Regions from separate parts of the Ferrimonas balearica DSM 9799 genome, predicted to be linked through region 2. Evidence: riboswitches for the same ligand, from Rfam matches in the RefSeq annotation. Region 2 holds a riboswitch; the other holds the start of a gene.
What was found. Region 2 has a riboswitch for thiamine pyrophosphate ahead of FBAL_RS08085 (TonB-dependent receptor). Riboswitches for the same ligand answer to the same signal wherever they lie in the genome.

Region 1 (15,502 bases), 500 kb from region 2:
CGGCAAGCCGATTACGAGCCGGAAAACAAAAAGCTGGAGGCCTGGCTGACCGGGCTGTCTGCCGTGGGCATCGTGGCGATGCTGGCACCGGGCTTGTATGTGTATTCCGACGTGGTGTCGGTGCCCGATGAGGCGGTGCCGGTGGAGGCGATGGCCAAACAGTGGGGCTGGGCCTTTCGTCTGCCCGGCGATGATGGCGTGTTGGGCAAGACCAACGTCCGCCTGGTCAGCGCCGACAATCCTTTCGGCCTCGACCCCGTTGATCCAGCCAGCCAGGACGACCGGCTGATTCAAACCCCCATTCTGCATCTGGAGCTGAACCAACCGGTTCACGCTCAGCTCCGTTCCCTGGATGTTCTGCACAACTTCTACGTGCCCCAGTTCCGCACCAAGATGGACGCGGTGCCGGGCATCGTTTCCTCGTTCTGGTTTACCCCCACGGTGGCCGGGGAGTTTGAGATCCTCTGCGCTGAATATTGCGGGGTGGGGCATTTCAACATGCGCGGCAAAGTGGTGGTGCAGCCTGAGGCCGAGTATGACCTCTGGCTGGCACAGCAACCCACCTTTGCCGAGGCGCAGCAAGCGTTGGCGAAAACCAGCCTGAGTCCGCTGGCCCGGGAGGGGGAGAAGCTCGCTACGGAGCAGGGCTGCATGGGTTGCCACGGTTTTGCGGCCAGTCCACTGGGGCCGAGCTGGGCCGGGATCTACGGCCGCCAGACCCGGTTTACCGATGGCACCGAACTCAGCGCCGATGAGGCCTACCTGACCGAGTCCATCCGCCAGCCCGCGGCCCGAATCGTGGAGGGCTACGCCAATGTGATGCCCCCCTACGATCTGTCCGATCAACAGATCGCCGCGTTGATCGCCTATATGAAAGAGAAGGGCGGGGCGGCGCTGATGGACCCCGAACCCGCGACACCGGTACCCGTCTCTGGCGCTGCCAGCAGTGAGCCTGCTGCGCCAGCGCTGACCGGCATGGAACTGGCGCAGGCCAAGGGCTGCCTTGCCTGCCACAGCGTCGATGGTTCGACACTGTTGGGGCCAAGCTGGGCTGGACTGGCTGACAGCGAGAGAACCCTGGTCGACGGCACCACGGTGTTGGCGGATACCGACTACCTGCGGCGGGCCATCATCGACCCATCGGCTGAGTTGGTTGAGGGCTATCCGCCGGTAATGCCGGTTGTGCAGCTGAGCGACGCTGAGGTCGAGGACCTGATCCAGACCATACAAGCACTGAAGGAATAACGAGGCCGGGAGGGGGTCGCATGACCACACAACAGGACTCACACGACGCGCACCATGAATTGGGGTTCTGGCAGACCTACGTGTTCAGCCAGGACCACAAAACCATCGCCATCCAGTACACCCTGACGGCCATCGCCATCGGTATGGTGGCCCTGTTTCTGTCCGGTTTGATGCGCCTGCAACTGGGCTTTCCGGGGCAATTCGACTTTATTAACCCCTCTGAGTACTACCAGATGGTCACCATGCACGGGATGATCATGGTGGTGTACCTGTTAACCGCCCTGTTTTTGGGCGGCTTTGGCAACTACCTGATCCCGCTGATGGTGGGAGCGCGGGACATGGTGTTCCCGTTCCTCAATATGCTCAGCTTCTGGTTCTACTTCCTCGCGGTGGTGGTGCTGCTGGCCAGTTTCTTTGTTACCGGCGGGCCCTCCGGGGCGGGCTGGACCCTCTATCCGCCCCAGGCGATCCTGCCTGGGACACCGGGGGTGGATGGCGGCATTGTGCTGATGCTGGTGTCGCTGGCGATCTTTATCGTAGCGGCCACCATGGGCGGGCTGAACTACGTCACCACGGTGCTCCAGGCGCGCACCCGGGGCATGTCGCTGATGCGGATGCCGCTGACCATCTGGGGGATCTTCACCGCTACCGTGCTGGCGCTGTTCGCCTTCCCGGCACTGTTTGTCAGCGCCGTGATGATGCTGTTCGATAAGCTGCTGGGCACCAGTTTCTTTATGCCGGCATTGGTGTCGATGGGGCAGCAGATGGATTATGGCGGCGGCAGCCCCATTCTGTTCCAGCACCTGTTCTGGTTCTTCGGGCATCCGGAGGTGTACATCGTGGCGCTGCCGGCTTTTGGCATCGTCTCAGACCTGATCAGCACCCATGCCCGCAAGAACATCTTCGGCTACCGGCAGATGGTGTGGGCCATTGTCGGCATCGGTGGCCTGAGCTTTGTGGTGTGGGCACACCATATGTACGTCTCGGGGATGAACCCCTATTTCGGTTTCTTCTTTGCCATCTCCACCCTGATCATCGCGGTACCAACGGCCATTAAGGTCTACAACTGGGTACTGACGCTGTGGCGGGGCAACATCCGCCTGAACGTACCGATGCTGTTTGCCATCTCCTTTATCCTCACCTTTGTGTTTGGCGGCATGACCGGCCTGTTCCTCGGCAACGTGGTGGTGGATCTGCCACTGTCTGACACCTACTTTGTGGTGGCCCATTTCCATATGGTGATGGGTGTGGCGCCGATCATGGTGATCTTTGCGGGCATCTATCACTGGTATCCAAAAATCACCGGCAAAATGCTCAATGACACCATTGGCAAGCTGCACTTCTGGATCACCTTCCTCGGCACCTGGGCCATCTTCTTCCCGATGCACTACGCCGGGGTGTTGGGGATGCCGCGCCGCTACTACAACTTCGACAACTACGACTTCATTCCCCCGGAGGCCGCGGGCCTCAATGCCTTTATCACTGTGGCGGCACTGATCGTGGGTTTCGCCCAATTGCTGTTCCTTTTCAATCTGGCCTGGAGCTACTTCCGGGGGCGGGAGTCCGGCCCCAACCCCTGGGGCGCGGCCAGTCTTGAGTGGCAAACCCCGCATACGCCGCCGGGCCACGGTAACTGGGGACCGGAACTGCCGGTGGTGTACCGTTGGGCTTACGACTACAGCGTGCCCGGGGCGCCGGAAGACTTCCTGCCACAAACCAGCGACTGGGGGCTGACGGAATCCGGCCAACACGGGCAGGCCCCCATGCCCCCCGGCGATGCTGACCCACAGGAGGTGCGCTGATGGCCACGTTGACTGAGAAGCCCTGGCTAAGCCCGGGGGTGCCGTCGTCCTCACGCTCCCCGGCCCGGGCATTGCGCACCGGCGTCTACTTCCTGTTCGGGGTGATCACCTCGATGTTCATGCTGTTCTTTTTGGCGATGATCATCCGCTCCCAGCTGGGCGACTGGCAGCCACTCACCGAAGCCCCCTGGCAGCCGCTGTTTGACCCGATGCCGTTGTGGCGCAACACCGCGTACCTGTTGATGAGTTCGCTGTTGCTGCACGGCGCGCTGCTCAGTGGCCGTCATCATGCCGAGGTGTTGCTTAAAGGCTGCCTGGTGCTGGCCGGACTGGCGGCACTGGCGTTCCTGTTTGGCCAGTGGCAGGTGTGGCAAAGCTTTGCCAGCCGTGGTTATGGCGTGAACAGCACCCCGGCTGCCAGCTTCTTTTTCCTGTTAACCGGCCTGCATGCCGCCCATCTGTTGGTCGGGCTGGCGATCTGGGGCGGCGCGTTGCCGCGGCTGTGGCGCCATGCCTCGGCCACCACCCTGAACCGGTTAACCCTGCTGGCCCAGTACTGGCATTTTCTGTTGGCACTGTGGCTGGTGTTGTTTGCGCTGCTGACCAGCAGTCCCGCGACGTACCAGGCCCTGGCTGCCCTTTGTGGTGTGCAGCCGATTGAGGGGCCTTAAGGAGAGGATGATGCAGAGCCAAGAGCGCGGCTGGGCCACGGTGGTGTCCGACTGGAGCCACGACCAGGAGACCTTCAAGGTGTCCTGGGGCAAGGCGATGATGTGGATCTTCCTGCTCAGCGACACCTTTATCTTCGGCACCTTCCTGGTGGGCTACATGACGGTGAGGATGTCGGCGGTGGAGCCCTGGCCGGTGGCCGACGAGGTGTTCGCCCTGACCATCGCCGGACACACCATCCCACTGGTGTTGATCGCCATCATGACCTTTATCCTCATCACCTCCAGCGGCACCATGGCACTGGCGGTGAACTATGGCTATCGCCGCAACCGCAAGGTGGCCGCCACGTTGATGTGGGTGACGGCCATACTGGGTGCCAGTTTTGTCGGGATGCAGGCGTTCGAGTGGAGCAAGTTGATCGAGGAGGGGGTGCGCCCCTGGGGTAACCCGCTGGGTGCCGCCCAGTTTGGCGCCGCCTTCTACATGATCACCGGCTTTCACGGCCTGCATGTCTCCATCGGTGTCCTGCTGCTGGTGATCTACGCCCACAAAGTGGGGCGGGGCGATTACGAGGCCAGTGGCGATTACGGCATTGTCGAAACCGTTGGCCTTTACTGGCACTTCGTGGACCTGGTTTGGGTCTTTATCTTCGCCTTCTTCTATCTGTGGTAAGGAGCGGGTATGGAACAGGCACAGCAACATCCCCTCGGCCTCTACTTTAAGATCTGGTTCCTGCTGTTTGTGCTGTCAGCACTCTCCTACATGGTGGATTACATGCACCTGGAAGGGATGCTGCGCTGGAGCCTTATCCTCATCTTTATGGTGCTCAAAGCGGGCCTGATCATCAGTGTGTTTATGCACATGATGTGGGAGCGTCTGGCGTTGATCTACGCGATCCTGCTGCCGCCACTGGCGATTCTGGTGCTGGTGGCCATCATGGCGCTGGAGAGTGAGTACACCTTCTTTAACCGGCTGGCGCACTTTTTCACCAGCGCCTGATTGAGGGTGGGATAGGCACAGCGCTGCCCCACAAAGCCCTTCACCGGCGCCTGTTCTCAGGTTGGTGCGCCGCGAGGACTGGAAACTCCATATGGATTCATGGACACCACAGTAGGCGGTAAGCCCACAGGCCGGACGGCGCCAGTGGGCCGTTAAGGAAAGCGCAATGTCAGCGAACGATCCGCAAGCCATTGGTCGCCATTTTGGCCCCAACTGGTTTGCCTCGGTAATGGGCACCGGAATCATTGCCAATGCCGCGATTGGCCTGCCGGTGGTGGGCCCCAGGCTGGCGGGCTTTGGCTTTGTGGTGTGGTCCCTCGCCAGCCTGATGCTGATCACCCTGTTGGTGGTGTTGCTGCTGCAGGCGCTGCTGAAGCCCCATGTCTACAGACATCACTTCGATGACCCCGTCATGTCCCAGTTCTGGGGCGCACCGCCGATGGCACTGATGACCATCGCCGGCGGCACCTTGCTGTTTGGCCATCATGTTTTCTCTGAACCGGTGGTACTGGCCATCGCCTGGACCCTGTGGCTTGTCGGCACCGTCAGTGGCTTTGTCGTTGCCATCGTAGTGCCGTTTCGGCTGTTCACCCACCACAGGGTGCGTCCGGATGCGGCGTTCGGGGGATGGCTGATGCCGGTGGTCTCGCCAATGGTGTCGGCTGCCATTGGGGCCATGCTGATCCCCCATGCGTCCGGGTTGGTCCTGCAACAGACCATGCTCTACCTCTGTTACGCCCTGTTTGGTGTCAGTCTGGTTGGGGCGCTGATCATCATCACCCTGATCTGGAGCCGGTTAGCGCACTACGGCACCTCCGGCGGGGCAAGGGTGCCGACGCTCTGGATTGTATTGGGGCCGTTGGGCCAGTCGGTGACAGCGGCTGGCGCGCTGGGGCTGGTCGCGCTGAACATTGTTGACCAGCCCCTGGCCGGCAGCCTGAATGCGATGGCAACGCTGTATGGCATTCCGGTTTGGGGTTTTGCTTTCTATTGGTCCTTTATGGCGGCCCTGCTGACGTTACGCGCGTTCCGTAAGAAGATGCCGTTTGCGCTGACCTGGTGGGCGTTTACCTTTCCGGTGGGCACGTGCGTAACCGGCACCACGCAAATCGCGCTGCATACGGGACTGCCGTTGTTCGAGTGGGCTGCGGTCCTGCTGTTTGTCGGGCTGCTGTGTGCCTGGCTGACTGCGGCTATCGGCACCTTGAGAGGGTTTCGGGGGCACCAGGTTCTGCATGCCCCGGCAAGGGCGCCGGAGGTGGCGTCGAGGAAAAATCTGGACGATTCCTGATGGCCAGGCCCATCACCGGCCTGAATAGAAAACGCCCCCATAAGTGGGGGCGTTTTGGTGCACTGTGCGCAGAGTCGGGGCGATCAACGCGGCTTGCGGCTGCGCCACTGCATCACCCGCTCCTGAAAGGTGAGCATGGGCTGAGGCACCCCCTCGGCGGTGCCCTGGGCCATCAGGCCGGGATGGCGGGCCACCACGGCATCCAGAGAGTGACGTTGTCCTGGCGCCACATCGACCATCATCAGGTGCATCCCCTGAGCGATCGCTTTGTCAAAGCTGTCGATGCGATGGTGCGGGTGCTGCAGGCCAATCAGGCCACCTTCCCAGGTACAAAAGCCAAGCACCAGCGCGGCAAACATCCAGATCGGCACCCAACCCAGTTCTCCGACACCCCACCAAAACGCCAGAGCCAGCAATGCCATCGCCAGCCCGGCGCCAAGCTGGAGGCCCCGCCAGGCGTAATAGAGCAGGTCATAGAGCATCAGGGAGGACACCGGCAGCAGGTGGAAGCGCCGTAACAGGGTTGGGTGGCGGCTGTGCACGTGGATCTGGGCTGGACTCAATCCCTGTTTTTCCAGCTGCCGCTCCACCAGTTGCAGCTCCCAAAGGCTGGTGCTGAGGTAGTAGTGGCGGATCATGGGGCCCTCCCGCCCAGGCAGTGGTAACTGCAAGGGTAGTCGATCCGGACGGGAGGGGGGGCTCAGGCGCGGTTGAGGCGGCTGAGGAAGTCGGTCAGGTCTTCGGTGCGGTAGCAGGCGTCCGGATTGGCCAGGTCATGACGGTTGACCAGAACCGTGCGCATCCCCATGGTGCGGGCGGTACTCAGGTTGTCCGGCTGGTCATCAAACATCACCGCGCTGTCGGCGTGAAAACCAAAGTGATCGCAGATGGTTTTGAAGGCGTGGGGGTGGGGCTTCATCTGAAAATCCACCTGCTCAACGCTGAACAGCCCTTCGAAGCAGTGGCTCAGGCCCAGATGGTCGAGCAGTCGTTCGGCGTAGGCGCGGGGGGAGTTGGTAAAGAGGATTCGGCGTTTCTCGGTAGCCAGCAGTTCATCGGCCAGCTCTGGTACCCGCGGCAGCGCATCCAGGGCGACATCGTGGGCGTAATGGGAGAACGCTTCCAGGTCCACTTCCGGGTGATGCAGTTGCAGGCCGCGCAGGGTGCCTCCGTACTGTTTGTAGTAGCGTTGGCAGAATTCGTGGGCGTCGGTGGGGGTCAGGTCAAACTGGCGGGCGACAAAGTCGCGCATGCGCTGGCCAACCTGGTCAAGGATGCCGGATTCCGGTGCGTAGAGGGTGTTGTCGAGGTCAAACAGATAGACGTCACGTTGCAGCAATGGTGACACGATGGGGGAACTCCTGTACTGCGGGGGCGAGCAAGGTTAACAGTGCCCCCGTCAGCTCGCAAGGGTCAGGGCGCGGCGTTGATGCGGGCGTCGATGCCCTGTTGCTGCAACCGGCTGGCCACTTGTTGCAAGCGGAGTTCGGTGGTTTCAGCCCACTGGCGGGCTTGCTCCCGAACGCCGTGATGGCGGAAGCCGTTAAGTTTCAGCGGTCGCTGCCCCGGCAAGGCTCGGATAAACGCGGCCAGGGCATCCAGCTCGGCATCGCTGTCGTTGTGGTGCTCGATCAGCAAAAACCGCAGCTCCGCCAGCTTGTCCTGCTCTGCCAGCAATCGGGCACTGGCCAGCACCTTGGCATTGTCGCGACCGGTGAGGGTTTTGTGCAGTGCCGGATCCATCGCCTTAATGTCCAGCATCACGCCATCGGCATGGGGCAGCAAACCGTCCCAATGCGCCCCATCGGTTAAGCCGTTGGAGTCGATCAACAGGTTAAGGTGTGCGCACTCCGGGTGCTGTTTCAGCTGTGCCATCAGCGCGCCAAGAAAGCGGTGCTGGAGGGTGGCTTCACCGCCGGAGAAGGTCACCCCATCCAGCAAGGGGGCGTGGTCGGCGATCTGTTTCACCAGACTGGCGACGTCATGGCGACGGGCATATGGGCTGCCATTGCGGCCACAGTGCGGCAAACAGCTTTCGCAGTTCTGGCACTGCGGCGCGCTGTGCGCCAGCTTGCGCTTGCCGTTGACGCTGGCGTCCACCAGGGCGCCGTTCGGGCAGTGGGGCACACAGTCGAGGCAGTGGTTGCAGTGGCCGATGGTGTGCGGGTTGTGGCAACTGGGGCAGTTCATGTTGCAGCCCTGGAAGAACACCACCATCCGGCTGCCCGGCCCGTCAACACAGGAGAACGGCAGGATGCGGTTAACCGGCGCCTGCAGGGCGGGCGCCGTCAGTTTGCCAAAGCGAAGGCCGGTCTGAGCCGGCCCCATCGGTTTCAGGCTTACCACAGGTTGGTGGGGTTCTGTTCGTGGTTCAGGGTGCGGGCCTGGCGAGACAGGATCTGACCCACGTCCACCGCCTCCAGTCCCAGCGCCGTCGAGGTGTGACGCTCCGCCTGCTGACGGTACTTCTCAATGTCGGACTTTTTCACCAGAAAACCGGTGACCCGAACCAGATCGCTGTCGGACAGGTTGGCGGTGAATACCCGCATGCCGAGGCGGAAGCCACCCTTGATCAGGCGGGTCAGTGCGTCGGGATTGCGGCGGATGGTCGGGTCAAATCCAAGGATGTCACTGACCCCGGCCTGGAAGTAGGTGTGCATCCGGGCGGTGGCGCGGATGTAGCTGGCCGGGTCCGGCTCTTCACCGATCGGAATGCGGGTGCCGGCGGTCTCTTCGGTGTCGCAAGAGATGCCGGACTGGGCGTGCAGCATCACCTTGTTGTCCAGGCAGTGCGGGAGGCGGATCGCCTCAACCGCTTCGGCGTAGGCAGCGATGATGCGCTCGGCCAGCACATTGGCTTCCTCATCCAGGCCGTAACGACCGGTTTTGCCCTGAGCCGCCATCAGTTGGTTGACCAGTTCGGCGGTGCCGTAGATCCCAAACATGGCGGTGAACTTCGCCGGGTCCAGCAGACCCTCCTGACAGAGGAAGTGGTGGCGGTAGAACTGGGTGTCTTCCACCAGCGCATTGATGCGGTGTGCCAGGCCACGGGTCATCAGGTCAACGCAGCGGGGCAGGGCGTTGGCCAGGTAGTCCTCCACCGTGCCATCGCACAGGCCAAAGGAGACCCGCAGATTCAGGCGCAGCAGGGTGTGGGCACCGCCGCCCAACGGCAGCGAGTTAAAGCAGCTGACGTTGGCGTAGTCGCCCTCGAAGTCACGGGCGATGCGCTCATGGTTGGCGATGTGGGGCTTGTTGCAACGGATGATGTTGTCGGTCAGTTGCTCAAGCAGATCATCCGGCGTGATCCCCTGCTGATAACGGAAGGTCAGGTTGGGCACCGCCTGCGCCAGTTCGGCGTCGATGCGCAGCAGAGAGCGGCCAACACGGCTGTCCTGCGGACCCAGGTTCACGTGGGCAAAGGAGTCCGGCACGATGCGGTCGATCATCTGCCAGAAGCGGCGCAACTTGCGGTAGAGCTGCTCGTCGCTCAGTTCCGCGGCATAGGGTTCCAGCAGGGTGTCCAGATGGCCCAGGAACACCGGGTAGGTGGTCACCGACGGCACGTGCTGATAGAGGATAGTGAGCAGGTGCAGGGCGTCATCGAAATCCTCTGCCGGCTCAAGTTCCAAAAAGGCGCTGCCCTGGTTCAGGGTGACGGCGTAGTCCGGCAGGGTGTAGCGCGGTTTAAAGGGCGCCGCCGGTTCAAACATCTCGTGCAGCAGGCCACTGCTGACCGCCTCGGCCACCTCGTCGTCGTAGGCGCAACCGGGCAGGGCGGCTTCCAGTCGCTGGTACAGGGCCAGCTGCTTCTGGGCCGGAGTCAGGTTGGTTTGACGCACCAGTCGGGCGGCGTCGTCCAGTAGGGTTTGGTAGGCGGACATCGGACTTCTCTTTTCGGTTCCGTTGCTGGGCGCAGAGGGCGTCCCATCGGGCGTTTGCAGTGTAGCAACCGGTTCGAATATTCTCTTCTCCAACGCGCCGGTTCTGGGAGCCATGCCGCACTTTTTCAAAGGCTTGGGCTGAGCGCCTGGCACCAATCAGTGGCTGGCTTCTCTTTGGTTTTTAGGCGGAGTTATGGGTGAGGCTTCGCCACTGTTCCGAGTTGTATTGGCCGGATGATGTTGCCATACTGCCCCGGTCTTGTCGGAGTGCCCAGTTGAATGGGCTGAGATCGCGAAAGCGGGATCCGTGGAACCTGAACCGGTTAGTACCGGCGTAGGAAAACAAGCAACGCCCCCATTGGCTCCTCGGCCAGTAATCGAGTTAATCACGCACTCGTGGGCGCTCAAATTGTTCGCCAGCAGGCTCACGTCCGACAGGCAATTTTCCATAGGGAACACTTGGAGATTGCAATGTCGACTGACACCCCCAATAACGGCCTTTCCCGCCGTCAACGCCGCGATGCGGCACAGCACTATCTGGATAACCTGCAGGGAAACCCGTTTCCCAACTCCCGCAAGCTGTACCTGACCGGCTCCCGCCCGGACATCCGTGTCGGCATGCGCGAGATTGACCAGTCGCCCTCGGTCATCGGCGGTGACCAGCACAACCCCATCACCCGCGACAACGAGGCGATACCGGTGTATGACACCGCCGGGCCCTACAGCGATCCCAACGCCAATCTGGACGTGCGAGCGGGCCTCAAACCGTTGCGCCGCGACTGGATTCTGGAGCGGGAGGACAGCGAAACCCTGTCCGGTGCCAGCTCCCACTTTACCCAGCAGCGCCTGGCCGACGGCGGCTTCGACCACCTGCGGTTCGAGCAGCTGCCCAAGCCTCGTCGGGCCAAGCCGGGACGCAACGTGACCCAGCTTCACTATGCCCGTGCCGGCATTGTCACCCCCGAGATGGAGTATGTGGCGATCCGGGAGAACCTGGGGCGGGAGCGGATCCGCAACGAGATCCTGAAGCGGACCCACCCGGGTCAGAGCTTCGGCGCCAACCTGCCGGAGGCGATCACCCCGGAGTTTGTGCGCGACGAGATCGCCCGTGGCCGCGCCATCATCCCCGCCAACATCAACCACCCGGAAGCGGAGCCGATGATCATCGGCCGTAACTTCCTGGTGAAGGTCAACGCCAACATCGGCAACTCCTCCGTCAGCTCCTCCATCGAAGAGGAGGTGGAGAAACTGGTATGGTCCTGCCGCTGGGGCGCGGACACTGTGATGGATCTCTCCACCGGCCGCCATATCCACGAAACCCGGGAGTGGATCATCCGTAACTCGCCGGTGCCCATCGGCACGGTGCCGATCTATCAGGCGCTGGAGAAGGTGAACGGCGTGGCCGAAGACCTGACCTGGGCGGTGTTCCGCGACACCCTGATTGAGCAGGCCGAGCAGGGGGTGGATTACTTCACCATCCATGCGGGCGTCCTGCTGCGTTACGTACCGATGACCGCCGAGCGGGTCACAGGCATCGTCTCCCGCGGGGGCTCGATCATGGCCAAGTGGTGTCTCTACCACCACAAAGAGAACTTTCTCTATGAGCATTTCGATGAAATCTGCCGCATCTGTGCCCAGTACGACGTCTCACTCTCGTTGGGGGATGGCATGCGCCCCGGCGCCATTGTCGACGCGAATGACCGGGCCCAGTTCGCCGAGCTGGAAACCCTGGGTGAGTTGACCCGTATCGCCTGGCAACACGATGTGCAGACCATTATCGAAGGCCCGGGCCATGTGCCGATGCACCTGGTGAAGATCAATATGGAGAAGCAGTTGCAGGACTGCATGGAGGCGCCGTTTTACACCCTGGGCCCGCAGATCACCGATGTAGCACCGGGCTACGACCACTTCACCTCCGGCATCGGTGCCGCCATGATCGGCTGGTACGGCTGCGCCATGCTCTGCTACGTCACCCCCAAGGAACATCTGGGTCTGCCGGGCAAAGAGGACGTCAAGCAGGGCCTGATCGCCTACAAGATTGCTGCCCACGCCGCTGACGTCGCCAAGGGCCACCCGGGCGCTCAGATCCGCGATAACGCGCTGTCACTGGCCCGCTTCGAATTCCGCTGGGAGGACCAGTTCAATCTGTCGCTGGATCCGGAAACCGCCAAAGCCTACCACGATGCCACGCTGCCCCAGGAGAGCGCCAAGGTGGCCCACTTCTGCTCCATGTGCGGGCCCAAGTTCTGCTCCATGAAGATCACTCAGGAGGTGCGCGACTACGCTGCCGCCAATCCGGAGGCGTTGATCGAGATTGAACAGCTCGACGCCGATGCCGGTATGGCCGCCAAGGCGGAGGAGTTCCGCCAGAGCGGTGCGCAACTCTACTCAAAGGTTCAATCCGAGGCTTAAGCAATGACGCAATCAGACGGGGCAGCGGTATCGCCCCAAACCCTGGGCAAACCGCCCATCGTCTGGACCATCGCCGGCAGTGATTCCGGCGGCGGTGCCGGGATCCAGGCGGACCTGCTGACCATGCGCGACCTCGGTGGCCACGGCTGTTCGGTGATCACCTGCATCACGGCGCAAAGCTCCGTGGCGGTGGACCACGTTGAAGCGGTGTCGGTCAAGGGGATGCTGGCCCAGCTCGATACCCTGTGGGCCGACTTGCCGCCCCAGGCCATTAAGATTGGCCTGCTGCCGGGCCCGGCCCATATTGAGGCACTGGCGGACTGGTTTGCGGCGCATCAGGCCGGGTTACCACCGGTGATTCTGGACCCGGTGCTGGTGGCCAGCTCCGGCGGCATGCTGAACGTCTGTGAAGCCAGTGACCAGTTCGATGCGCTGCTGCCCTATGTCGAAGTCATCACCCCGAATGGCGATGAACTGGCGGCCCTGACCGGCATGGTGATCGATTCCCCCGCTGCGGTGGTGGCGGCCTGCCAACAGTTGCATCAACGGGGCGCCCGGGCGGTGCTGGCCAAAGGCGGCCACTTTGACCATCTGCATCCGGGCCGTTGCGTGGACTATTTCAGCAGCGCGGCGTTGACCACGCTGTTCGATGGCCCCCGCATCGCCACCCAACACACCCACGGCAGCGGCTGTACCCTGGCTTCCGCCCTGGCGACGGTGCTGGCTCAGGGCTACGTGATGGAGGACGCGCTGGCAGTGGTGCGGGCGTACCTGCATAACGGCCTGATGGGCGCCGTGGCATTGGGCGCCGGGCCGGGCCCGCTGGCCCGAACCGGTTGGCCGCAACGGCTCGACAGTTTCCCCACTGTGCCCCTGCCGGGCAGTGAACTGGCCCGGGCCTACGGCCTGGAAGCCAGCGTGCAACTGCCGCAGCAGCCCTTCGCCCGTTGTGATGTTTCGGCCCTGGGGATCTACCCGGTGGTGGACAGCGTGGAGTGGGTGGAACGTCTGCTGGCACTGGGGGTGAAAACCCTGCAGCTGCGCATCAAGGACAAGTCACCTGAGGCGGTGTCAGCGGACATTCAACGGGCGATCGTTTTGGGCCATCAGCACCAGGCCCGCCTCTTTATCAATGACTACTGGCAACTGGCCATCGAGCACGGCGCCTACGGCGTGCATCTGGGTCAGGAGGATATGGAAACCGCCGATCTGGCAGCGATTGAGCGCGCCGGACTGCGCCTGGGGCTGTCCACCCACGGCTATTACGAGATCCTGCGGGCCCATGCCCTGAAGCCCAGCTACATCGCCCTTGGCCACATCTTTCCGACGCCCACTAAGGAGATGCCCTCGGCCCCGCAGGGGTTGGCGCGCCTCGGTCGCTATGTGGCGTTGGTGCAGCCCCATTGTCCGGCAGTGGCCATTGGCGGCATCGACGTCTCTCGCGCCTATCAGGTGGCACAATCCGGCGTCGGCAGCATCGCCGTGGTGCGCGCGGTGACCCAGGCCGATGACGTTGCCGTGGCCCTGGCGCAACTGCAACAGGCCTTTGAATCGGCCCCCACCCTGGAGTCCGTCGATGCTGAGCGATAACGACTATCTGCGCTTCGGCCGCCAACTGCTGATGCCACAGTGGGGCGAGCCGGGGCAGGGGCAACTGGCTCGACAACGGGTGTTGCTGATCGGCCTGGGTGGCCTGGGCTGCCCGGCACTGCAGTACCTTGCTGGCGCTGGGGTGGGGCAGCTGCGTCTGGTGGACGCTGACACCGTCTCCCTGTCCAACCTGCCTCGACAAACCCTCTACCGACCGGATCAGGTGGGTGAACTGAAGGTGACCGCGGCGGCGCAATGGGTGGCGGCGCACAACCCCGGTCTGAGCGTGGAGGCCATTGCCGGGATGGCGACGGCAGAGCGCCTGCCGGCGTTGCTGGAACAGGTCGATGTGGTGCTCGATTGCACCGACCAACTGGCCAGCCGGCATGCCATCAACGCCGCCTGCGTGGCGTGGGGCGTGCCGTTGGTGAGCGGTGCCGCCATCGGCTGGCAGGGACAACTGATGGTGATCGACCCGGTGAACACCCCTGCCAGCGCTTGTTTCGCCTGCCTCTCAGACCCCAATGAAACAGCGACTCCGGACTCCTGCCAGCAGGCCGGAGTGGCGGGGCCGGTGGTGGGCGCCGTGGGCACCCTGCAGGCGTTGCTGGCGCTGCGCTTGTTGTTGGGGCAGCCGGTTCAGACCGGTCTGCATCGTTTTGATGGTTTGCAGTTTCAGTGGCAGCGCTTTGAGCTGTCTCCCGTTGCCGAATGCCCGGTATGTAGCGATTCGCGGAGTCTCTAGATGAAGAACATTATCCTCAACCACCAACCGCACCAGACCGACGCGACCACGCTGGCGGCGTTGCTGGCCAGCCTCGGTCAGGACAAGCCCGGTGTGGCGCTGGCGATCAACGGGCAGGTGGTGCCGCGCCGGCACTGGCCTGAAACCGAGTTAAACGAAGGCGACCGCCTTGACCTGTTTTCCGTGATTGCCGGAGGCTGAGATGCTGACCATTGCTGATAAAACCTTTGAATCCCGCCTGTTCACCGGCACCGGCAAGTTTGCTTCCGATGCCCTGATGCAGGAAACCATCGCCGCGTCCGGCTCGCAACTGGTCACCCTGGCGCTGAAGCGGGTGGACCTGGGCGGGGGCCAGGGCGACATCTATTCCCCGCTTAAGGCACTGGGTGTGAACCTGCTGCCTAACACCTCTGGTGCCCGCACCGCTGAGGAGGCGATCTACGCGGCGCAGTTGGCTCGGGAAGCGCTGGGCACCCGCTGGCTGAAGCTGGAGATCCATCCGGATCCCCGCTATCTGCTGCCGGATCCCATCGAAACCCTGAAGGCCGCCGAAGTGCTCTGCGCCGAGGGTTTTGTGGTGTTGCCCTACTGCCACGCCGACCCGGTGTTGTGCAAGCGTCTCGAAGAGGCGGGGTGCGCCGCCGTGATGCCACTGGGGGCGCCGATTGGCTCCAATCAGGGGCTGAAAACCGAGGCTTTCCTGCGCATCATCATTGAACAGGCCAGTGTGCCGGTGGTGGTGGATGCGGGTATTGGCGCCCCCTCCCACGCCGCCTGGGCCATGGAGCTCGGCGCCGACGCTGTGCTGGTCAACACCGCCATGGCGGTGGCCGGTAACCCGGTGGCGATGGGGCGTGCCTTTAAA
Region 2 (15,502 bases):
TCTCGCATTCTGGTGGCCATGGATCTGGACCATCGCGATGCCCAGGTTCAGCAGCTCAACCTGAAAGTGATGCGATACGCCAAGCTAATGGCGCAAGCCCGTGACAGTGAGATCCATGTTATCTATGCACCGCACCTCTCACGCTTCCTACACGAGCTGGACATCGTCAGCCCGCACCAGGTTGAGAGAGACGCCACCGCCAATTGTGCTGAAGCGATTGCCTGGCTTGAAGCCGAGGGGGTCGACCCGGACCATATCCACATTAAGTCTGGCGATACGGGCCGGGTGATTCGGGATAAGAGTTGCAAGCTGAAAGCCGACACGCTGGTAATGGGTTACTTCAAGCGCTCCGGTGTACTCAACCAGCTGTGGCGCAGCAAAGCCGAACAGATGATCAGCGACCTGCGTTGCCACTTGCTGGTGGTGCCAGCCGATACTGAGTAACTAGCCGGCGGCGTCGAGTTCGAGAACGACCTTGGCGCCGCTTTGATCGAGATTGATCCGACTTTCCCGCAGGAACACCCGTTCCGCCGCCAAACCCGCCTCAACCAACGCAGCCTTGACCGCTTCTCCCCGCGCCGACGCCAGGTTTTTCAGTGCCACTTCATCCGCCGGCTGTGCCTCCAGCAGCTGCTCATACAGCCCTTTGCGCCAGCGTCGATTGCGCTCCTCGTCATCGAGGTCAGGCAGGCGTTCGGCCAACATCTGCTGTTCGGATTGCGCCTTACCCATGCCCATCACGGCATCATAGGCCGCGGCCAATGCCAGCTCAGGCGGCTCGGTCAGGCCACTGCCCTGGGGCATCAGGCGGGCATCCAGCGCCACCTTGGCCAACGCCCGTCCATCGGCGACCGGATCAACCGCACCCTGAGCGGAAAGCACCAGGCTTGGGCGCTGCGACAGCGCTTCTACCAGCCGGGCCATCTGCGCGGTCTGCTCCGGATCCATCTGGCTCTGGCCTGCGGCAAACTGGACGTGGTCCGGCGGATCTTCACCCCCAAGCAGGTTGCCCAGCAAAGCAAAGGGCGAGGTGACAATTTTGGTGATCACGTTACCCAATGCCTTGAAGATCAGGGGGCCAATGGCAAACTCCGGGTCATCCACATTACCGGACACCTGAAGTCCCAGATCGATCACGCCGTTGCTGTCCTGCAACAATGCCACCGCCAGGGCCACTGGCAGACTGGTGGCCTTATCAGAATCGGAGCGCTGGCCCAGCTTAAGCTGGCTGATCACCACCTGATTGCTGCCCTGAAGCTGGTTATCATCCAGTGCGTACTTGAGTGCCAGGTCAAGCTGACCCTGATCGATAAAGTAGCCGGCGTAGGTCCCGGAATAGGGGTTGAGGGAGGTCAGTTCGATGTTGTCGAAGTTCAGAGCCAGGTCCATAAACGGCTTTTCCGCCAGGGGCTGCACCGTTCCCTTTAGCGATACCGGCGCATAACGGTCAACCTGCCCCTGAATATCCACGACGGCGCGGCTCTCCTGTTGAGCATCCAGGCCGCTGATCTCCCCGGTCAGGGTTTCGATGCCGGTCGCAAACTTTGGCGTTAAGGTGTTATCCGCAAAGAAGGCCGAACCATTGGCAAACAGTATCCGCCCCACTGTGACGTCAAAAGGGGCTTCTCCGGTCTGTGGTTGCGCTGGGTCGGTTTGCGCTGGTGCCGGCTGTGCCGTTTCATTACCGCCCTGTTGGTCCTCCTCCACCGAAGCCACCAGGCCGGCGAAGTTGGTGCTGCCATCTTCATCAATAATGATGCGGGCATAAGGCTCATTAAACGCCAGTTGGTCGATCTTCAAGAAGCGCTGGGCCAGGTCAAAATCCAGATGGTTGATGTCCATCTGACCCCACTTAACAAAGTCACGCTCCGCCAGGGCATCCTGAGTCACCAGATTGGCGACACCGATCTCGCCCTGGAAGGTCACCGAGAGGGGGTCGTCCAGGGCGACAGTAACGTCGCCACGGGTCGTCAGCTGGCCACTGTGCAGCTTCAGATTCAGCAGCGATTGCCAGTAGGGAATGGTATCGGTTAGGTCGAAATCATTCAGCGCCACCTCAAATTCACCCTGGTTGTTATCCAGCTGCCATTCCCCATCCAGCGTCAACAAAGCGTATTGATTGATGTGGGTGTCCAGGTCAATGGTCAGCGGTTGAGCGGTGTCGGTACCGAGCGGGCCAACCACTAGAGGAGCCACATCAAACTGCCAGTCCACCGGCGTTTCAGCGGTCTGGTCGGTCAGCGAGAGTGTGGCGTCGGCAAGGGTTAAGCGCTGCAATTGCACTTGCCAGGGTGACGCCGTCTCTGAGGGCGTTTCCGACCCTGACTCTGCTTCTTCAGCGCCGATTGGGGTCAACAGGGTGGCCAGATCGAGCCCCTTGTCGCTGAGTTGGGCATTCACCGCCAACCCTTCAACACTCAGCTCCCCCAGGCTCACCTGTTGCGCAGCCAGATCAAACTCGACGGGCGCCAGAACCGCCTGCTGCATCCGGACCAGTGACGTCTCTTGGTAAACCATATCGAGGTCACGCAGGGTCAACTCGCCCTGCTCTATCCGCAGTTGCAGCTCCGGGTCCAGCGAGAGGTGGGCAGACAGGTTAATGTCGGTCTGCGCGTTGGCGAGGTCAAAGTGGAAATCCTCGGCCAGGTAGGGCCAAAAGCGGGTCAGATCGGCGTTTTTCAGATCCAGCGTCATCGCCAGGTCCAGCGGATCGAAATTCGCATCCAGAGTGATGTTGGCCTGGCCGCCCCCCGGGCCACTTAACCGTAGCGCCAGTTTGTTTTCACCACGGGCCAGGTGGAAGTTCTCCGCCTCAAGGGCAAGGTCGGTCAACTCGGTCGTATGACGCTGGTCCTGCTCATAGCGGATGCGACCCTGTTCCAGCACAAACTGATCGATCGCCAGCTTGGGCAGGCCGCTCGGTTCAGGTTCGGGCTCTGGGGGCGCGCTTTCGGCTTTTGCCAGCAGGGGGGCGAGGGCCTGGTGCCAGTTGTTCTCTTCAGGGCCGCGCTGACGGTAGTCCAGGTAGGGGGCCGTCAGGCTGACGGCCTGAAGCTGCCAATGGCGTGAAAACAGCGAGCGCCACGGTTCAAGATCAACCACCAGCTGCTCAAGACCCGCCAGCGGTTTGCCGTCGTCACCGGTTAAGGCCAGTTTATCGATGGTCACTCGCCATTCCAGCGGGTGAAACCGGACCTGCTCCAGACTCAACTCAGCGGCCATCTCCTGCGCCACCCATTTAGGCGCCTGCCGCTCTATCAGTGCAGGTAAACCCCAGCCCAATGCGGCCAGATATGTCCCGACCGCCAGCGCGACATAAACCGTGATGCGCACGGCACGTCGCTGCCACCAGGTTGCTAATTTCACAGCCACCTCAACCTCGATCTGTTCCTTACAGTGTAGTGTTCCCCGGCCCAAGCGAAAGCGAATGTGGACCGGGGTCGCCCCAGCACAATTTATCCTCTATGTTATCGAAAATCCGATTTTTTTTGCCAAGGAGCGGCAATGAAAGTGCCCGTTTGGTTACTGAGTGTACTGGTTGCTGTTATGGCCTACCTGGCACTTTGGCCGGTGCCGATGTCGGCTCAACGGTGGGGGCCGGTGGATGCGGTTAATTCGGATCAGCTGCCCGGTCCTGAGCCGCTGGATTACGGCCTCACCACACTGCCATTGCCACAAAGCCAGGGGCCCGAAGATGTGGCAGTGAGTCCCGATGGCCAAATCACCACCGGACTGGCCGATGGCACACTGTGGCAGTGGTCTGAAAGCGCGGGATGGCAGATGTTGGGGCATACCGGCGGGCGCCCTTTGGGCCTGGATTACAGTAGCGATGGCACGCTGTACATCGCTGACGCCATCAAGGGCCTGCTGCGCTGGCAACCGGATGGCACGGCGCGAACCCTGTTGACGGGGGACGAGCTCGGCCCATTTGGTTTTGTCGATGACCTCGCGGTGGATCCCCGGGGGCAGATCTACTTTACCGACGCATCCCGGCGGTTTCCGGCACAACGGTTCGGTGTGGCTGATGGCGGCGTTCGTGACCTACTGGCCCACAGCCAAAGCGGCTCACTGTACCGCTTCGATCCCGCCAGCGGCCAACTCGACACTCTGATGACAGGACTGAGCTTTGCCAACGGTGTGACCCTAAGCCACGACGGCAACAGTGTGTTGGTGTGTGAGACCGGGCGCTACCGGATTTGGCGCCATCAGATTTCGGGAAGTCAGGCGGGCCAGTCCTCGATCTGGATAGATGGGCTGCCGGGTTTTCCCGATAACATCAGCCGGGCCGAGAACGGAGGCTACTGGGTTGGACTGGTGGCACCCCGGGACGGGCTGCTGGATGCCCTGGCGCCCTACCCTGCCCTGCGTGATGTGATTCGGCGCCTGCCCGCCGCGCTGCGCCCGGCCGCCAAGCGCCATGGTCAGTTGTTATGGCTCAATGAAAACGGCGCAATTGGGCGCCACTTTGACGATCCTAAAGGCACGTTCGCGTTTATTACCGGCGCAGAGCACGCCGGAGACCGCGTATACCTGACCAGCCTGCATGAGCCAGCACTGGCCATTTTGCCGGCCCCTTAGGGATTAAAGGTGGCGGACGTGGCCCTCCAACGGCGGTAAGGGGCGCGATTCGGTCGGCTTGGCGGGCGTGCCGAGGTAGAGGAACCCGACAATCTCATCATCCCCCTGCACCCCCAGCGCCTCCCGCACCAGCGGGTGCTTAGCGTAGGAGCCGGTGCGCCATACCCCACCCAGGCCCAGGGTGTAGGCCATCATCTGCATCGCCATCAAAGCGCATCCGGCACTGAGGTGCTGCTCAATTACCGGGACTTTGGGGTGCTCTGTGATTTTGGCAATCACGGTGATCACCATCGGAGCGCGGGTCGGCAACAGCCGGGCCCGTGCCAGGGCTTCCCCCTCGGCCCCATCCGCCAGCGCGGCATCGTAATAGATGGCGCCAAGGCGCTCCAGGCCCTGCTCCTGCGCCACCACGAACTCCCAGGGATGCAGGCCGGCGTGGTCCGGCGCCCGGCTGCCGGCCGCCAGGATGGCGTCCAGTTGCTCAGCGGAAGGGCCGGGATAGGTCAGCCGGTGCTGGGAATGGCGATTCAGCAATAACGCTTTGGCGTCCATGGGTTACCTCTCAATCCTTAGAATACCCGCGTCATGCTGGCCCAGCCCCGCGTCAAAATCAACGCCGCGCGCAGCAGGGTTATTGGCGGGAGAGGTAGTAATCCAGGCTGGTGTAGCGTCCGCCGCCCAGGAAGTAGAGCGCCAGCAGCATAACGAAATAGGTGATGGCAAACTCAATGCCGTTGTTGAGAATCACCACGTTGCCGGAACTGGTCAGCCACTCATAATTGCCATGCTCCTGCAGAATTCCGCGGGCCCGTTCCAACTTCTCCGCCGATTCCATGACCCGGTCATTGGCCAGCCATGAGCTGGGATCCGCGATGGCCAGCCAGCCGTTCTGCCAGTGCACCGCAAAGGCAGCCACCAGCATGGTCACCATCAGTGGAATGCACATCAGTCGGGTCAGCCAGCCCAGCAGAAGTAAAATGCCGCCGATCAATTCAGCGCCGATGGCCAGAGCCGCCATCAGTTCGGGCATGGGCAGTCCCAATCCCCAGTCCGGATTACCAAACCAGGCGGCGGTATCAGCAAAGTGACCCGCCTTGTTCCAGCCCGCCTGAATCAGTACCGGCGCCAGATACAGGCGCAGCGCCAATGGCGCCAACCCATCCAGAGCGGTGGTGGCGGAATAGAAGCGTTGCCACAGTTGAATGAGGGTTTGCATGAGTGAGCCCCTGTTTTACTTGAGTTACAGGGCAAGACCGGTAGGTTGCCCTAACGCTTTCAACAGTGTGGCTCAATCTTTGTGGATCAGGTATTCAAGATCCGCCTGTAAATCATCCAGTTCCCGGTTCAGCTTACGGGTTTGCCGGGGCGTCATCTCCGCATGGATGGTGATCAGACCCTGCGCCAGGCGGCGCCGGTTGTCCAAAATTTGGCTCAGGTATTGCTGGCCCTTCAGCTCGTCGGGAGTGACCAGAAGCAGGGTCAGTTCCCGCTTGAGGCGTTCACCATCGGCCCGGTTATAGAGGGCATCGGAAAAATGGGCGATCCAGTCTTCCCGGTACGCCAGCCAGAGCTCAAGGGTGTTGTGTCGATTACGGTTGTAATCGGCAATGGCCGCTTTCTGGGCCGGAGAGAGTTTGCCTATCCATTTGCGCATCGACTTGTCCATGCGCTTGTTGGCGCGCTTGATGCGCTCCTCCAGGGTCATATCGCCGTACTCCTCGCGCAGTTCGGCGTTGTCCTTGTTAACCTGGGCCAGCATCTCCTCGACCTGCTCATCGCTGAACGACTGGATGAGCCTGACCAGGTCCGGCAGCAGCTTGGCAAACAACCGGTACCAATGCTCAGACGCTTCCTGCATGTGGGCCAGCACCAGTTCCTGGTCAAGTGGCTCGGCCAGGTCCCTCTGCAAGCGCTCCAGATGAGCCAGGTACAATGGCAGCTCATGTGCCCGGTGCCAGCGCACCTGCTTGCCGATCATAAAGTCCAGGCTGCTTTCCTGGTCCCGGTTGAGGGTCACATAATCATCGACTTGCCAGGGGATGATCCAATCCAGCCAACCGTAAACAAAACGCGGCGAGCAGCCTGCCAACAGGCCCAGTAACAGCACCACCAGCAGGCACCGCTTCATCGGCACCTCCGGGGTTCACATCCTCTCGCCAGCGTTGCTTCCATGTCGACACTCCCGTTTGAAAACCATCAGGGTAGCCATACCCTTACCTGTTCAAGGTAGTGTTTACGCCATTGAGAGTAAATTCGATCGCTGTGACATCGATCCATTCGCTCTGACCAGGCGGCCCCCAATAATCCATAGAGTGCCATCGCCGCCCGCATGGCGGTCCACTCCTGCTGGTCCGGGCTCAAGCCCCGTTGTATCAGGTATTCCCGCCAAAGCGGAGACGTCAGTCCGGGATCCGTGCCATCCAGCCAGGGGGCCAGATCCATCAAAGGCGAACCCCTGCCCGCGTATTCAAAGTCAATCACACGCCACTGCCCTTTGGAGTCGATCAGCAGATTGCCGCAGTGCAGGTCGTGATGACAGAATCCGTCAGGCAGCTTCGACAAGGCCAGCTGGGCGGCCAGTTGCGGTAACTGCGGCCAATAGTGGCGAAGCGCCTCAGACGGGGTTTCCAGGTACTGCCGGATGCGTACAACCGGATCCACCGGGTTCCAGTGTCCCGGCAGTTGGTGCAACGCCAGCATCAATGCCAGCAGTGGCTGCTCCTGCGGCTGTGACGGTGAACTGCCCGCGTATTGCGACACACTGAAATCGGGCTCCCAGTGGCACAGGGACGGCGCCAGTCCACGCTCAGCGCAGGCGCGCCAGGCCCGCGGCTCCTGCTCCCGGTCAACGCAGAACGCCAATTCCGGGTTGTGCAGGCGCAGTACCCAGTCGCCCGCGCCCTGCAGGCGCCAAAGCCGGTTGCCCAGCCCCCCATCCAGCGGTTGGATCCGCTGCCAGCAAAAGCCCGCCGTTTTCAGGCGGGCCAAGGCGTGTTTCAGTTGTTCAGGCACCCTGAAGCCCCAGGTCCGGTGTGCTTTCACGCTGGTACTGGCTGCGCCACTGGAAGTACGCCACCGTGGCCATCCCCACGTAAAATACGAACAGGGCGGCGGTGAGGTAGAAGCCCTTGGCCAGATAGAGGTAGATGGAGGCAAAGTCGATCACCACCCAGTACAACCAGTTTTCCACCACTTTTCGGGCCACCATCACCGTAGTAACGACCGCAAAACAGGTGGTCATGGCATCCAGATAGGCCATGTCCGCATGGGTGTGGTTGTCCATCAGGTAACCCACGCCCAGCGCCACCATGCCGGTGGCCAAAATGACTGCCAGGTGGGTCGACGCCGACCAGCGCACCAGCGGCAAACCGTCTCCCCGCTGACCGCCGAAACGCCACTGCCAGTAGCCGTAAGCGGCCATCGCCAGGTAGTAGACGTTGAGGACGGACTCCATCAGCAACGCCACTTTCCAGAACAGGACGGTGTAGATCAGGGTGCTGGCCGCCGCAGCGGGCCAGCACCACAGGCTGCGACGCATCGCCAGCAGCAGGTAGGCAATGGCCAGCAACACCGCCACCGCTTCCCAGCCGGAAAGGGCGTGGGCTTCAGAGGCGGCCTGCTGCAGCCAGTCACTCACTGTGGTCAAGGTTGACTCCACCCGGAATGAACTTGCAGACGAACACCCCTTTGCCCCACTGCTCGTGGGCGGCCTTCATCTCGGTGGCGAGCAGCGCCATCACCGCATCGTAATCCCCCAGCAACTGAGTGCTCATACCATTGGTCAGGCGGCGCACCTCCGGATACTGATCAAGGCGTTGGATAAACCACTTAATCACACTCAGATAGTCGTCCTTGAGCGGGTACAGACTGATTTCAACGGCCAATTGCATGGCAGGCTCCTTACAGGTAGTCATAACGGAAAGTCAGGCCAAACTGGCGCGGGTCACCGTAGCGAACGTACAGCTTTTCGGCCCAGCCGTCGTTTGGCTCATTGCCAAAGTAGAAACCGCGCACCCCGTACTGTTCGTCAGTCAGGTTGCGCCCCCACAGATAGAGTGCCCAGTTCTGTGCCTCGTAACCCAGCTTGGCGTTGACCAGAGTGTACGCCTCCGAGCGGGCATCGTGGCTGTCGGAGTAGTAAAACGCGTCCACCCCATTGAGGTTGAGGTTGGTGAACCAGCCATTATCAGCCCGGTAGGTGCCCCCCAGGGTGTACTGATAGTTGGGGGCATGGGCCAGTTCGCGGCCGGACAGGTCGGTAAAGGAGCCGTCAGCTTCCGGCAGCAGGTAGGTGTTATAGCGCGCCTTCAACAGACCCAGGGTACCGTAGATCTCCAGTTGACGAGTGGCCTGCCAGTTCACGTCCAGCTCCAGGCCGTAGTTCTCGGATGCACCGGCGTTGTTGGTGTACAGGAAGAAGCGCTGAGGGTTGTCCGGATCCTGCAGCGAGGCTTCCACCTGCTGGTTCTGACGATCCATGTAAAACAGCGCCAGGTTGCTGTTCACCGCACCATCAAACCAGCGGCTCTTCAGGCCCAGCTCGTAGTTGTAGAGGGTTTCGGACTCAAATTCGGTTTGCCCCTCCAGCACCGGTGGCAGGCCCATATTGAAACCACCCGCTTTGTAGCCCCGTGCCAGGCGCACGTAGGCACGATGGCCCTCAGCCAGGGCACGGCTGGCAGAGAGGTGGCCACCCCACATGGTCTCTTTCGGGTCAAAGCTTTCGCCGGCATCATCGGCGTAGTCGCTCTGGCGGTATTCGACACGCAGGCCAGCGGAGAGCTCCCAGGCGCCGAGGGTGGAGTCCAGCTGACCGAACAGCGCCGTATTGGCGGCTTTGTAGTCACTGATCAGGAACTGGTCCGGGAAGCCGTTGTAATAGCTTTCCAGATCGTTGTGCTCTTTCAGCCGGCTGTAGTAGACCCCCACCAGCCAATCGGTGGTGCCAGCAAAGATGCGCCCCGCTTCGCCGGAGGCAAAACGCACCTCCTGGCTGATGGTGTCGCGCTTGGCGGATTTGTCCCAGTAGTAGTCGTAGACGCAGGGCTCGCTGCCCACCACGTTCCAGTTCTCGTCGTAGACCGGGCAATCCAGTCCCGCCCAGTAGTCGGAGTTGGACCAGTCACCGTCGTAGGCGTGCTGGGTGCGGCTGTTGGCGTAGCTGGTGATGGCGGTGAGGTTGACGGCCTCAGAGACTGCCCAGTTCAGCTTGAGCGACGCGCCATTGGTGCGTTGGCTGTCAACGCCCGGCTCGTCGGTGCTGGTGGTAAACCCGTTGTTGTCGAGGGTCCAGACGTCGTAGCCGTTATCCAGATTAGCGTGCAGGAAGGTCAGGTCGGCCTGGAAGGTGTCGGTGGGCAGCCAACGCAGTTTCGCCCGCACAGTGGTTTCGTCACGGGCGTTGGTGTCGTCGCGGTCGAGATAGGCGTTGTAGCGGTAACCATCCTGCTGGTGATTCTGCACCGCCACCCGGTACAGCAGTTCACCGTTATCGTCGGCCGCACCGGACGCGTAAGCGCCCACGGTCAGCTGGTTGTCTTCGCCGACGCTGATCTCGGTGCCTGCCTCAAACAGTTCGGTGGGATCATTGCTTTTCAGGTAGATCAGACCCGCCAGCGCGTTGGCGCCATAACGGGTGCCCTGCGGCCCGCGCAACACTTCCAGCTGGGACAGATCAAACAGGCTCGCCGCCATGCCGATGCCGGACAGGTCGATGTCATCAACGATAAAACCAACAGAGCTGTTGGGCGCCCCCTGATACTCCTCCTGCTCACCCACACCGCGGATCTGGAAATAGCGCGGGCGCGAGCTGCCACCGGACCAGTTCAGGTTGGGAATTCGGTGCAGGGCATCCTCAAAGTGCTCTCCCCCTTCGTCCTCCAGCTGCTGCGCATCCAGCACGGTGGCGGACGCCGGCAGTTCCGCCAGCGATTGGCCTCGGAAGTCGGCCACAACAGTCAGGGTTTCCATCGCCTCTTCTGCGGCGACGGGGAGAGCGGCCAGCATGGCCAGGGAGAGCAAAGAGCGTCTCATGTCCGTATCGATTCTCTTGATTGCAGGTCAAAACGATCTGATCCGGACGACGGTAACGGGGAGCCTGGGCGCGCCATTCCTACGCCGGTATTAACCGGATCAGGTTCAACGGGTTCCCTCAGTGGAGGATCTCAGTGCGTGGCACACCCCGTGGCGCAGCGGAGTATATCCAAAAGCGGCGGGTTTTGGGACATCAGACACAAAAAAGCCCGCCAATCGGCGGGCTTTCGGAAAGCGGGTTACTTATTCCAGAGCTTTGGCTCGGTCTCAGTACGGTTGTAGTCGTAGGCCAGATAAGCCCAGTAGGCGATCCCCACGGTCAGGAAGGTGCTGATAACACCAGACAGCAGCGGGGTGGAAAACATCACGGGGGAGATCTCGAGGAACATGTCGGTCATGGCATTTCTCCAGAAAACAGCAAAAGGGTGGGCCCAATACCGTGCAATCGTCCGTGAGGGCGGTTGAATTGGCTGCCATTCTAGCGGAAATGCCAACAAAAAAACCGACAGACATCACAGTCACTGCCGGTTTTAAATGGCCAATTGTAAAGGAGTTTTTCCAGCTCTATTCGTCCGTAGCTCGACGGACATATATCTCGAATTCGGTGGCCAAAGTAGTCGGAGCGACTGCCGTAACCGGGCGACGCTCGCCACCATGCAGGTTAACCGGTCGCCAACTCATGGCATCGGGTTCCACCGGCACGCCACTGGCGTCATAGAAGGTGAATTTGTACTGCAGGTAGCGGTCGGTGCTGACCCGGGAGATCAACACCGCCGAGGCTTGCAAGCGTTCGCCCTGGTAGCCTTTCTGCACCTGCTCGATGCTGACTTCACGGGCGACGCTGCTGGAATCAATGCGCAGCTCGGACCGGTCGGAGCGGGCCGCAACGCCCGCCGTAATGGAACTGCACCCCGTCAGGCACAGCAGTAATACCCCTATCCACGCTTTCATCCTTGCCTCCTATCCTAGTCGATCAGGAAGTGTGCCCTCGCGGTCGCTATGGGCTGCTTCCGATTGGTTTGCCAGCAGCTGACACTCACATTGGCCACGCGTCGGCCCTGACGGGTGATCTTACACTCACAATAGGTCTCGCGGGCATAGCCTGCACGCAAATAATCGATGGAAAAGTCGACAATTTTAGGCACCCGGGTGGTCTGCATCAGCACCATCAGCTGCAGAATCGCTGACATCTCCATAAAACCGGCAATCACCCCACCGTGCAAGGCCGGTAACATCGGGTTGCCCAGGTTTTGCTCCTTGGCGGGCAGACGGAACACCATCTCGTCGCCAAAGCGCTCACACTCCATACCGATAAAGCGGGCATAGGGCACCAGATCCAACAGCCGACCGTAATCGTTGTCCGCGTTGGCTTCCTTAAGCAGTTGCTTTAAGTCCATTACTCCCCCTTCAACGCCTGACGGAAACTGTCCGTCATCAGCTCAGGACCGATGCGCATAAAGGAACCCACCGCCTGGGCAATGGGGTCATCCATGGAGTCCTGGTAGGCGATGCCGCGGGTAAAAGCGACCGCACTGGTGAGCTTGAAACACTCGGCAAAACCGTACACCGGCTTACCGGGCTCAGCCGCCTTCATGTAGTCAACCCGCAGGTCCAGGGTCGGACAGAGCTCAATCTCGCCGGAGGCTTGAGTCACCGCACACACCACCGCGGCACCGGAGGCGGTATCCATCAGGGTCGTGATCACCCCGCCGTGGAGTACGCCGGTATCGGGATAACCCACCAACTGTTCGTTGTAGGGCAACTCCAGCAACACGTGGTGCTCACTGCCTTCGAGGGTTTTCACCCCCAGTGCGCGGCACTGTGCCAACTGCTCAACAAAGCGGCTGGCCAGTCCGGTCAGGGGGAAAAATTCGCTGTTATCCGGTCGCATCATGAGGCCAACATCGGTCCGAGTGCGCGGCCGCCCAGCAGGTGCATATGCACGTGATACACCTCCTGACCACCATGACGGTTGCAGTTCATGATCAGGCGGTAGCCGTCTTCATCAATGCCCAGTTGCTTGGCCAGCTTGGCGGCCACGGTAAACAGGCGGCCCAGCGCCAGCTCATCGTCGTGGGTCACGTCGTTGACGGTGGGGATCAGGTGGTTGGGGATCAGCAGAATGTGATGCGGTGCCTTGGGTTGAATGTCCTTAAAGGCGGTGACCAGATCGTCCTGGTAGAGGATCTCGGCAGGAATTTCGCGACGGACAATCTTGGAGAACAGGGTTTCTTCGGCCATGAAGGGCTCCCAAATCAGGCTGTAGTAAGACAGCTGTTATTATACGAGCCTCGCACCCGCAGGAAAAATGGCAGTGATGTCATCCGCTTGATTGCCGGGTGTCGCCAGCTTTACAGCGTCACTGGCGACGCCGTCGGCGGGCCAGCCGTTTCTGCTCTCGCCAACCACGCCACAAACCAAACAGACAGAACAGTCCGTACAGCACCAGCATCAGCATAAAGGGGCGAAACAGGGTCAACATCCACGACTCCAGCCTGATCAAGTGCAGGCAGCATACGTCCGGCCCCACAGAAAAGACGGGATCCCCATCACATTCAGTCGCCTGAGGATCGAGGCTGACAACCCATTGATTGCCCCGTTACAATCGCCAACAGGAAAACGACCAGGAAGGAAGCAGTCCCTGATGATCCACTACCAGATCCAACCGATTGACCCCAACGCCCACCTCTTCGCCGTCAGCGTTAGCGTGCCTCAGGCCGAAGCCGGCCAGCGCTTTACCCTGCCCGCCTGGTTGCCCGGCAGCTACATGATTCGCGACTTTGCCCGTCATCTGATCGGCGTACGCGCCCAGCGTCCTGATGGCGAGCCTCTGGCGCTGAGTCAGTTGGATAAGCAGACCTGGCAGTTGGACCATGCCAGTGGTGCGGTGGAGCTGCACTATCAGGTGTACGCCTGGGACCTCTCAGTTCGTGGCGCCCATCTGGATCAGACCCATGGCTTCTTTAACGGCAGCAGCACCTTTGTTGCCGTGGTGGGGCAGGAATCAAATCCCGTCAAAGTCACCCTGCTGGCACCGCAAGGCCCGCAGTACCAGAACTGGCGCGTGGCCACGGCGATGCGCGAAGCGGGCGCTGAGCGTTACGGTTTTGGTGACTATCAAGCCGATAACTACGACGAGCTGATCGACCACCCGGTTGAGATGGGGGAGTTCACCCTGGCCACCTTTGAGGCTGGCGGCGTTCCCCACGATCTGGTGCTGACCGGTCGCCACCTCGCCGACACTGACCGCATCTGCGCAGACCTGCGCAAAATCTGCGAATACCAGATCAACCTGTTCGGGGGCCAGGCTCCCTACGACCGCTACCTGTTCCTGACTCAGGTGGTAGGCAGTGGTTTTGGCGGCTTGGAGCATCGCGCCTCCACCGCGCTGGTATGTGGCCGTGGCGACCTGCCCTCCGCCAACGAGCCGGGCATCAGCGAAGGCTATCGCACCTTCCTCTCCCTCTGCTCCCATGAGTATTTCCACAACTGGAACGTCAAACGCATCAAGCCCGCCCAGTTTGTCCCGTACGATCTGAGCCAGGAGAGCTACACCCGCCAACTGTGGGCTTACGAAGGGATCACCTCTTACTACGATGACCTGCTGGTGTACCGTTCCGGATGCGTCGATCAGGGCACCTACCTGCAGATGTTGGCCGAGGGTATGACCCGGGTTACACGGGGTGTGGGCCGCTTTAAGCAAAGCCTGCGCGATTCCAGCTTTAACGCCTGGACCAAGTTCTACAAGCAGGATGAGAACGCCCAGAACGCCATTGTCAGCTACTACACCAAAGGCGCCCTGTTTGCCCTGACGCTGGACCTGACCCTGCGTCTGGAAACTCAGGGGCGACGGTCACTGGATGACCTTATGCGGCTGCTGTGGGAGCGTCACGGCCAAACCGGCATTGGCACCGACGAGCACACCCACCAGGCACTGGTGGCGGAGTTGCTTGACCGCGACGTCTCCGACCTGTTCGCCTACCTCGACAACACCGATGACCTGCCGCTGGAACGTTTGCTGGCACAGGTGGGCGTCGAGATGCGGATGCGCGCGGCCAATGGCAATGGCGATAAGGGCGGCCAGGGTAAACCGGCACTGAAAGCCAGCCTGGGTGCCCGTTACCGTGCCGAAGCTTTCGGCGTGCGAATTGAGGCAGTTGCGGAGGGAGGTAACGCCCACCGCGCCGGGCTGGCCGCGGGGGATCGCCTTATCGCTGTCGATAATCTGGAGGTCGCCGGCAACCTCGACACTCAGCTGGAACGCTACGGTGAAGGTTCGGAATTAACGATCCATTGGTTCCGTCGCGACGAATTGATGTCAGGTACCCTTGAACTGCGTCCAGCGCCCATGGATACTGTGGTTCTGAGCACCGTAGAAGGCGCGAATCAGGCATTGTGGCTATGATAACGCCAACGGGCCAAACCGGCTCAGCCCAGGCCATCCAAACCGGATGTGCAAGACTTGCCGAGCCCCGCAGGGGTAAAGGAGGTAACAAGATGCCCGGAACCGATCCGAAATTCGAGCGCCTGTTGCAAGAGCGTTTTGAGGGCGCAGAGTCCATCGCCGACCTGCGTGAACGGCTGCGCGACGTAGAAGAGGAGCTGCATTCGGTGTTTGCCAGCGAGCTGTCCCGTTTCGTTGGCCCCGCCGACGGCAACGACGATAAGCAGCGCGCTTCCTGAAACAACAGCGCCTCTTTGAGCCAGAAAAAAGACCGGCAAGGCCGGTCTTTTTCGTCTCTGCCCCGCCTCACTCCACCGGGTAATAGGTCACGCTGTGGCCATCCACCCATTTGCCCTGTTTCAGATAGCGCGAGCTTTGGCTCATGCTGCCATCCTGATTCAGCGTCACCCGGGCCCGCACTTCGGTGATCCCCTCATCAGAGCCGGT

Region 1: it holds a riboswitch for thiamine pyrophosphate, as region 2 does, so the genes downstream of both, thiC (phosphomethylpyrimidine synthase ThiC) here and FBAL_RS08085 (TonB-dependent receptor) in region 2, are expected to answer to the same signal.

The regions. Positions count from the first base shown of each region.
Region 1 is NC_014541.1:2,273,816-2,289,317, reverse strand. Features, by position in the region: gene FBAL_RS10400 (c-type cytochrome) at 1-1,245, shown strand, start outside; gene FBAL_RS10395 (cytochrome c oxidase subunit I) at 1,266-3,047, shown strand; gene FBAL_RS10390 (cytochrome c oxidase subunit 3) at 3,047-3,718, shown strand; gene FBAL_RS10385 (heme-copper oxidase subunit III family protein) at 3,726-4,388, shown strand; gene FBAL_RS10380 (cytochrome C oxidase subunit IV family protein) at 4,398-4,715, shown strand; gene FBAL_RS10375 (TDT family transporter) at 4,882-6,006, shown strand; gene FBAL_RS10370 (hypothetical protein) at 6,090-6,644, opposite strand; gene FBAL_RS10365 (pyrimidine 5'-nucleotidase) at 6,707-7,354, opposite strand; gene FBAL_RS10360 (YjjW family glycine radical enzyme activase) at 7,420-8,352, opposite strand; gene FBAL_RS10355 (YjjI family glycine radical enzyme) at 8,346-9,890, opposite strand; TPP riboswitch at 10,144-10,249, shown strand; gene thiC (phosphomethylpyrimidine synthase ThiC) at 10,362-12,302, shown strand; gene thiE (thiamine phosphate synthase) at 12,306-13,892, shown strand; gene FBAL_RS10340 (HesA/MoeB/ThiF family protein) at 13,879-14,637, shown strand; gene thiS (sulfur carrier protein ThiS) at 14,638-14,838, shown strand; gene FBAL_RS10330 (thiazole synthase) at 14,840-15,502, shown strand, end outside.
Region 2 is NC_014541.1:1,771,890-1,787,391, reverse strand. Features, by position in the region: gene FBAL_RS08130 (universal stress protein) at 1-444, shown strand, start outside; gene FBAL_RS19555 (DUF748 domain-containing protein) at 445-3,366, opposite strand; gene FBAL_RS08120 (SMP-30/gluconolactonase/LRE family protein) at 3,505-4,578, shown strand; gene FBAL_RS08115 (NAD(P)H nitroreductase) at 4,582-5,130, opposite strand; gene FBAL_RS08110 (HvfX family Cu-binding RiPP maturation protein) at 5,210-5,794, opposite strand; gene FBAL_RS08105 (DUF6279 family lipoprotein) at 5,867-6,706, opposite strand; gene FBAL_RS08100 (phosphotransferase) at 6,775-7,590, opposite strand; gene pnuC (nicotinamide riboside transporter PnuC) at 7,583-8,224, opposite strand; gene FBAL_RS08090 (YkoF family thiamine/hydroxymethylpyrimidine-binding protein) at 8,208-8,468, opposite strand; gene FBAL_RS08085 (TonB-dependent receptor) at 8,479-10,611, opposite strand; TPP riboswitch at 10,671-10,772, opposite strand; gene FBAL_RS20440 (hypothetical protein) at 10,851-11,009, opposite strand; gene FBAL_RS08080 (YcfL family putative periplasmic lipoprotein) at 11,176-11,562, opposite strand; gene FBAL_RS08075 (PaaI family thioesterase) at 11,577-12,008, opposite strand; gene FBAL_RS08070 (PaaI family thioesterase) at 12,008-12,505, opposite strand; gene hinT (purine nucleoside phosphoramidase) at 12,502-12,852, opposite strand; gene FBAL_RS20715 (hypothetical protein) at 12,971-13,093, opposite strand; gene FBAL_RS08060 (M61 family metallopeptidase) at 13,256-15,016, shown strand; gene FBAL_RS08055 (hypothetical protein) at 15,109-15,294, shown strand; gene FBAL_RS08050 (hypothetical protein) at 15,362-15,502, opposite strand, start outside.